2 regions of the Rhizobium sp. 01T417 genome follow, and region 1 is predicted to be linked to the other one. Evidence: riboswitches for the same ligand, from Rfam matches in the RefSeq annotation. Region 1 holds a riboswitch; the other holds the start of a gene.

Region 1 (3,411 bases):
GCGAGAGCAGCCGCCGAAATCGAGATAGCCAGACTGGTCGCAGCCGATTGCCAGAAGATGGGCTCGCGCAAGAGCTTCATCAGATCGGACCGCAGGCCGGCCAGGACCACGGACATTAAAGGGAGCGCTAGAAACAGCGTGGCAAGCAGCAGGACGCCACCATCCACAAGCCGCGCGCCCGGCAGTCGCCCATCCGGACGCCTGACAGGCTTGCCAACTGTCATCCCCTCATCCTTTGGAGCGGGAAGAAGCGACAGGGCTCCGAGGATCATTGATGTAAGTACGATCTGAAGCAGGGAAAGCGTAACAGCCCGGCCAGGGTCGAAATCGAAGCGCAGGGACTGATAGATGGAAACCTCGACCGTCGTTGCCGCAGGGCCTCCGCCCAATGTCAGCACAAGCGTGAAGCTAGTGGCGCACAGCATGAAGATTAGGCCGGCGATACCGGGGATGACCGAACGCAGGACCGGCCATTCGATGAAGCGAAAAGTCGATAGGGGGCGCATGCCCAAGCCACTCGCCATCAGCCAGTATTCCGATGGGACGCGCTCCAGTGCGGCCAGCATCAGGCGCGCCGCCAGAGGCATGTTGAAGAAGACATGCGCCAGCAGGATCCCCGAGAGCCCGTATATGCTGACCGGTTCCGCCAGGCCGAACTTAAGCAGCGCCGAGTTCATGATGCCCTGCCGCCCCCAGATACCGATCAATCCGAGCGCCCCGATCAGAACAGGAAGCCCCATCGGCACGGCCATCAGCCTGATAATCCAGATACGGCCGGGGAAATGCCGTTGACGCGCCAGGGCTTGCGCGACCGGAATGGCAAAAACGATGGAGAGCGCGGTGGAGAGCACGGCCTGCAACAGCGTGAAACGCAATATCCGCAGGATGTACGGTTCAAACACGGTCGCAAGAATCGACGAACCACCGCTCGAGAGAAGCAAGGCAAGGACCGCAAGGCCGACGAAAGCGATAATGCCGGCGAGGCTCGCAGCCCCGCCGAGCATCGCCCGTCGCATCTCGGCCTTGGTCAAAAGCATCAGTTCATGCTCATGGCAGCCAGCCACTCGTCGATCCAGGCTTTGCGATTCTCGGCAACTTCATCCGAGCTCATCAGAAAGGTCTTTGACGGATTCACGAGCTTGCCGAACGCATCCGGCAACGGCTGCGATGTCGCCGAAACCGGCATCATCCAGTTGTTGGTCGGAATGGTGTCCTGGAAGCCCGGCGTCACCATGAATTTCAGGAAATCGCGCGCAAGCTCCTTGTCGGGCGCATTTTTCAGCAGTCCGGCCACTTCGATCTGTATGTAATGGCCTTCTGAAAATGCAGCCGCCTGGTAGCGGTCCGTATTCTCCGCGACCATGTGATAGGCAGGCGACGTCGTGTAGGAAAGCACCATCGGTGCTTCCCCCTTGGTGAACAGCCCATAGGCCTCTGACCAACCGGGCGTTACCGTCAACACCCGCTTCTTGAGTTTTGCCCAGGCCTCCGGCGCCTTGTCGCCGTAGACGGATTTTACCCACAACAGGAGACCGAGCCCGGGCGTCGAGGTGCGTGGGTCCTCGATGACGATCTTCTGCGCAGGGTCGCCTTCGACTAGATCCTTCATGCTTTGCGGAGGGTTCTTGATCGTCTGCGTGTCATAGATGACAGCGAAGTGGCCATAGTCGTACGGCACGAATACATCGTCCTTGTAGCCGCCCGGCACCTTGAGCCCGCCGACATCGATGCCGCTCGTATCGAACAGGCCGGTCGCCTTCGCTTCCGTGGTCAGGTTGGTATCCAGGCCAAGCACGACATCTGCCTTCGTGCCGGCGCCTTCGAGCTTAAGACGCGACAGCAGTGCCACACCATCCGCCACGCTGACGAAATTGACGTTGCAGCCGCAGGTCTTCTCGAACGCTTCCTTGACCTTCGGCCCCGGACCCCATTCGGATGTGAAGCTTTCATAAGTGTAGACGGTAAGCGTCTTGTCTGCCGCCTGCGCGTCCGCGCCGGCTAGGGCTTCAGTCGCAATGAAGATCGTGGCAAGCAACGAACGGCTCAGGGATTTGAATTTGAACATGGCACCTCTCCTCTGGTTTGCTTGAAGGGGAAAAGGGCGGTGCCAGATGTCACGCGTCTAATCCCTCCGCCGGTGTTAGCCGGATCAGGTTCCGCGGGTTGGCTTTCAGCCTCTCAGCCGCGTGCCTGATGGCACGGGCACCCCGTTAGAGCGCTTGAGATGTATCGCCACGCTAGGCGTCTTGCAAGAGGCGGCCTTAGGCCGCCATCGGCATTTACTCGGCGGCTTCGGCCCTTGCCGCCGGCCGCACCTCTACCACGCGGGGCAACTGCGTCGGTTTCAGCATCAAGGCGGCACAAAGGCCGATGAGAGCGATCGCGCAGGATGCCATGAAAAGCGGCGTGAACGCGCTGGCATAGGCGTCGGCGACGGCTTGACGCGCCTGTTCCGGCAACGCCGCCAGCATCCTTGGCGTCAGTTGCTCGATATCGGTCACGCCGGGAATGGAGAGTCCGGTCTTGCCGAGCTGCGAGCCGATGATCGCGCCATAAATGGAGATGGCGATCGATGCGCCGCCCATGCGCGACAGCGTCACCGATCCCGTTGCGGCGCCGACGTCGCGCGCCGGAGCGGCATTCTGGACGCCGATGACCGGGACCTGCTGTGCAAGGCCGACGCCGAAGCCGTGGAGAGCCATCACCGCCCCGATCACCATGACCGGTGTTCCGACATGAACCTGAGTGAGCAGCGCAAACGCGATGGCACTGCAGGTCAGGCTTGCGATCGCGAAGGGCTTGTAGCGCCCGGTGATGGAGATGATGCGACCGGCCGACAGCGACCCGCAGACGATGCCGCCGGTCAGAAGAATGAAGAACGCTCCGGCCGCCGATGGCGAGAGGCCGGTCGTCGTCTGCAGGAACAACGCGAAATAATTGACCATGCCGATGCCGATCGCGCCGCTCATGATCGACATGATGAGCAACAGGCTGAATGTCGAATTGCGAAACAGTGACAGGGGAACGATCGGCTCGGCGGCGCGTCGCTCGACGAAGATCCAACCGATGGCCGCCGCTACACCGAGCGCCATGATCGCCAGGCTTTGAGGAGCAACAAGCGAGCCGAAAACCTGAGAGCCATCGGCGGCAAGAACGATGCTAGCCGTCGTCAAGGCGAGCAGCAGGGCGCCGGCGTAATCGATCTTCGGACGGCGGTTGGGCTTCCGGTAGGGCAGCATCAAGGCCAGACCGACAAGGACGACGAAACCGATCGGAACATTGACGAGGAAGATCGAGCGCCAGCCGAAGAGATCGCTCATTGCCCCGCCAAGGACGGGTCCGATAGCGCCCGACGCCATCAGAACGAGGCTGGAATAGCTCTGGTAACGCGCCCGTTCGCGCGGTTCGAAG
Region 2 (3,411 bases), on a different contig from region 1:
CGCGGCCAGTGCCTCGGTCTCAACGGAGAGGCCAAGGATCATATCGTCTCCAATCCGCGCGCGGGCAGTTGGCGCATCCATGTCCTCTTGCCCGATGTGCAGACCGTCAGCACCAATTGCGACAGCAGCCTCGACGTCATCGTTGACGATGAGCAAGGCACTCGTGCCAGACAAAGCCGCCTTGAGTGCCCGACCTGTTTCGATCATCAGGGGTGTATCGGCATGCTTGTCGCGCAGCTGGACAACGCTCGCTCCGCCAGCAACAGCCGCCCGCGCGGTCTCCACCATGCCGAAGCCGGCACAGAGACCGGGATCGAGGACGAGATAAAGTGAAAGGTCGATGGTCCTCATGCGGAACGCACCCTCGCATGGCGATCGAGGAGCGGGGCGTCAAGCGCTGCAAGCGCATCGAGAAACGCCGGAGAAAACGAACCGGGGCCGTCCGCCCTGCTGGCTGCCATCTCGCCGGCAACAGCAAAGGTCGTAAGCGCGGCAACCGTTGCCTCGAACGGCGCGGCAGGCCGGATCGCCGTGAATGCTCCGACGAGGCAGGTCAGTGCGCAACCGAGCGCGGTCACCTTAGGCATCAAGGCCGACCCGCCTTCAATCCAGGCAGCTCGTTCACCGTCGGTGACGAAATCGACGACGCCGGTTACCGCGACCGTTGCACCGTGTGTCCTTGCAAGCAGCCGGGCGGATTCCTCGGCCTGTTCGACCCCGTCACGACTGTCCACCCCCTGGCCCCGACTTTCGCCACCGGCAAGGGCGATGATCTCGGAGGCGTTGCCGCGAATGACCGTCGGACCGAGTTCCAGGAGCCGATCAACGGCCGCCCGGCGGAATAAGGTAGCATAGTGGGCGACCGGATCGAGAACCCATGGCTTGCCGGACTGGCCGGCGGCGAGGGCTGCCGCCTCCATGCCGCGCAACCAGGATGACGACAGTGTGCCGATGTTGATTGTCAGTGCGCCTGCGATCGCCGCAAACTCGCCAGCCTCTTCTTCGGCATGCACCATGGCGGGAGACGCGCCAGCGGCCAGAAGCACATTGGCTGCGATGTTCATGGCAACGAAGTTGGTGATGCAGTGCACGAGCGGCGGTTGCGCGCGCAACTCGCTCAGCAGCTTTCCCGGTAAGGTTTGATCTTGCATGGTGCGCCTTTCGATCGGGGAGAAAGGCGCGGGGACTGACGCAGCAGGCGAAACGTCCCGAGCGACTCCCTCCGCCGGCATTATCCGGTTCAGGTTCAAAGGGTCCTTCTCAGCCCATCTTTCGAGGGGCGCCCCTGTCTCTCATTGCCTTCTTCTCGCAGAGAAGCACGCGCCTGTCATCCAAAAAATGGACATCGCCGGGTGAGCCCGGCGATGCCGGGAAAGGCCCTGCAGGAGGCGCGCGGCGCCTGCCGGCCTCCTGGCGGTTGCATCACTCATCCGATAGCGCGCCATAATACAGCTGCCGGAAGGACTTGGATTTCCCCCTGCAAACTGCTCACTTCTGGATTGCGGTGAGCAACCTGTTACGGATTCCGGCGCCGCTTTTTGTTTGTCCGAACCATGGCACTTTCCAAAATTTCGGCGGTTATTCCAAAGTCGGCAGCTGTAAGCATTGTTGGACGGCAGCCGAAACAGTGATCGTGTTGCATTTACTTATTTTTGTTTACTTTCCAGGGATTGTGCCAAATGGCATACTCCCGCTCGCTGGGTAAAGGCGAGGTTCATGGGCGGCCGACGATTTGCGGTTCTGACCCACCAGACTGCTTGATTACACGCGGCCAATAGGCCGGCAAGACAATGCCGATGCAATCGTCCAACTCGGTTGGCGACCGAAGGGAGGTCTTGATGCGAACACCTCATGCTGCAGTCTCTGTATCGCTTCCTGCCGTGTGTGTTCTCCTATCTGCTACCATAACAACATTCTCGCCCGCTCCTGCTCGGGCCCAGTTCGTCTGCGCGAACACTGCAAGCTCGGGAGACGGGGCGACTGCCGGTGGTGCCAATGACGTCGCCTGCGGAACCAATGCGACAGCGGTGGGCGCCGCGGGAGCAAACTCCGCTTTCGGTGCGGGAAGCAGCGCGACAGGCGGAGCCGCCACTGCCCTCGGTACAACGACGAATGCTTCCGGTGCATCATCGGTGGCAGTTGGGCAAAATTCTCAGGCGACAGACAGGGGCGCGGTCGCGGTTGGTTTGGGCAGCAACGCCTCCGGATTCAACAGCTCAGCCATCGGGGAAAATAGCAGAGCTGCCGGCGCTGGCGCGACTGCCCTGGGGGTCGACAGCAATGCGCAGAGTGTGGACAGCACGGCCGTTGGTGTTCGAAGCCTGACGACGGGTGCCGGTGCGACTGCCATTGGGGTCGGCAGTCAAGGCACCAGTGTTGATACCTTGGCTGCTGGCGTTAGAAGCGTTGCCAGTGCTGGCGGCGCAGTCGCGCTCGGAGGTGACAGCAGTGCAAGTGGTGGCAATAGCACTGCGGTTGGTAATAGAAGTTCGTCCTCTGGCAATCAGGCAACAGCGATTGGATTTAACAGCAGTGCTCAGGGCCCCAATAGTCTTGCCCTGGGGACCGGCTCAGTGTCATCAGGGCAGAATTCGGTGGCGCTCGGAGCTGGTTCGTCGGATGGCGGTATCGCCAATGTCGTCTCCGTCGGGGCGCCGGCCGCCGAGCGAAAGATCGTCAACGTCGCGCCCGGCACGATTTCGGCGACCTCGACGGATGCGATCAACGGCTCCCAGCTGTACGCCACCAATCAGAATGTCGCCCAGAACACGAACGAACTTGCCGATCACGAGACGCGCATCACGAACAATACCAACGTTCTCAACCTCCATACGACTGAGATCGCCGGCCTCGATACGCGTGTAACCGCAAATACAAACGCCATCGATTCCCTGGACAATCGCGTCAGCAGCCTCGAATCCAGCATGTCGCCGATGAATGGACGCATCGACAAGGCCTACGAGGGCACGGCGATGGCGCTGGCGATGGGTGGGGGAACCCTTCCGAATGACAAGAACTTTGCGGTGTCCATCAATTGGGGCACGTTCGAAGGCGAGAACGCTTTCGCTGGCAGCGCTTACGCGCGGATTACAGAGAATCTGCTGATCCATGGCGGCGTCGGCGTAGGGACGAGCGAAGGTACCTTCGGTGGGACCGCGGGGTTGACATTCACGTGGTGATCGTCCGAGCGCTACAGCCGTTCGGTTCACGCGAGCCGAGATCCCAAACGATGCATTTGCCGTTCAAATTTATCCTCGCGGCGCTGGCAGTCCTTTGCATAGAGGCCTGCCTTGGAAGCCCCGTTCGCGCCGAAATCAAGAAATCCCCAAAGGAAGATGTTTCAAGAGCACCGCGTCCGGCAGATATCGATCGAAATGGCGTTCTTATCCTTGTGCGAAACACGCTTCTTGC

Evidence for each region. A riboswitch is a leader RNA that binds a small molecule or an ion and turns the genes downstream of it on or off. The one in region 1 is predicted to bind thiamine pyrophosphate.
Region 2: it holds a riboswitch for thiamine pyrophosphate, as region 1 does, so the genes downstream of both, thiM (hydroxyethylthiazole kinase) here and thiB (thiamine ABC transporter substrate binding subunit) in region 1, are expected to answer to the same signal.

The regions. Positions count from the first base shown of each region.
Region 1 is NZ_JBFTQH010000002.1:222,125-225,535, reverse strand. It holds gene thiP (thiamine/thiamine pyrophosphate ABC transporter permease ThiP) at 1-1,037, opposite strand, end outside; gene thiB (thiamine ABC transporter substrate binding subunit) at 1,037-2,065, opposite strand; TPP riboswitch at 2,110-2,220, opposite strand; gene AC1DPR_RS03205 (MDR family MFS transporter) at 2,280-3,411, opposite strand, start outside.
Region 2 is NZ_JBFTQH010000026.1:1,500-4,910, reverse strand. It holds gene thiE (thiamine phosphate synthase) at 1-351, opposite strand, end outside; gene thiM (hydroxyethylthiazole kinase) at 348-1,151, opposite strand; TPP riboswitch at 1,201-1,297, opposite strand; gene AC1DPR_RS22175 (YadA-like family protein) at 1,791-3,179, shown strand; gene AC1DPR_RS22170 (hypothetical protein) at 3,230-3,411, shown strand, end outside.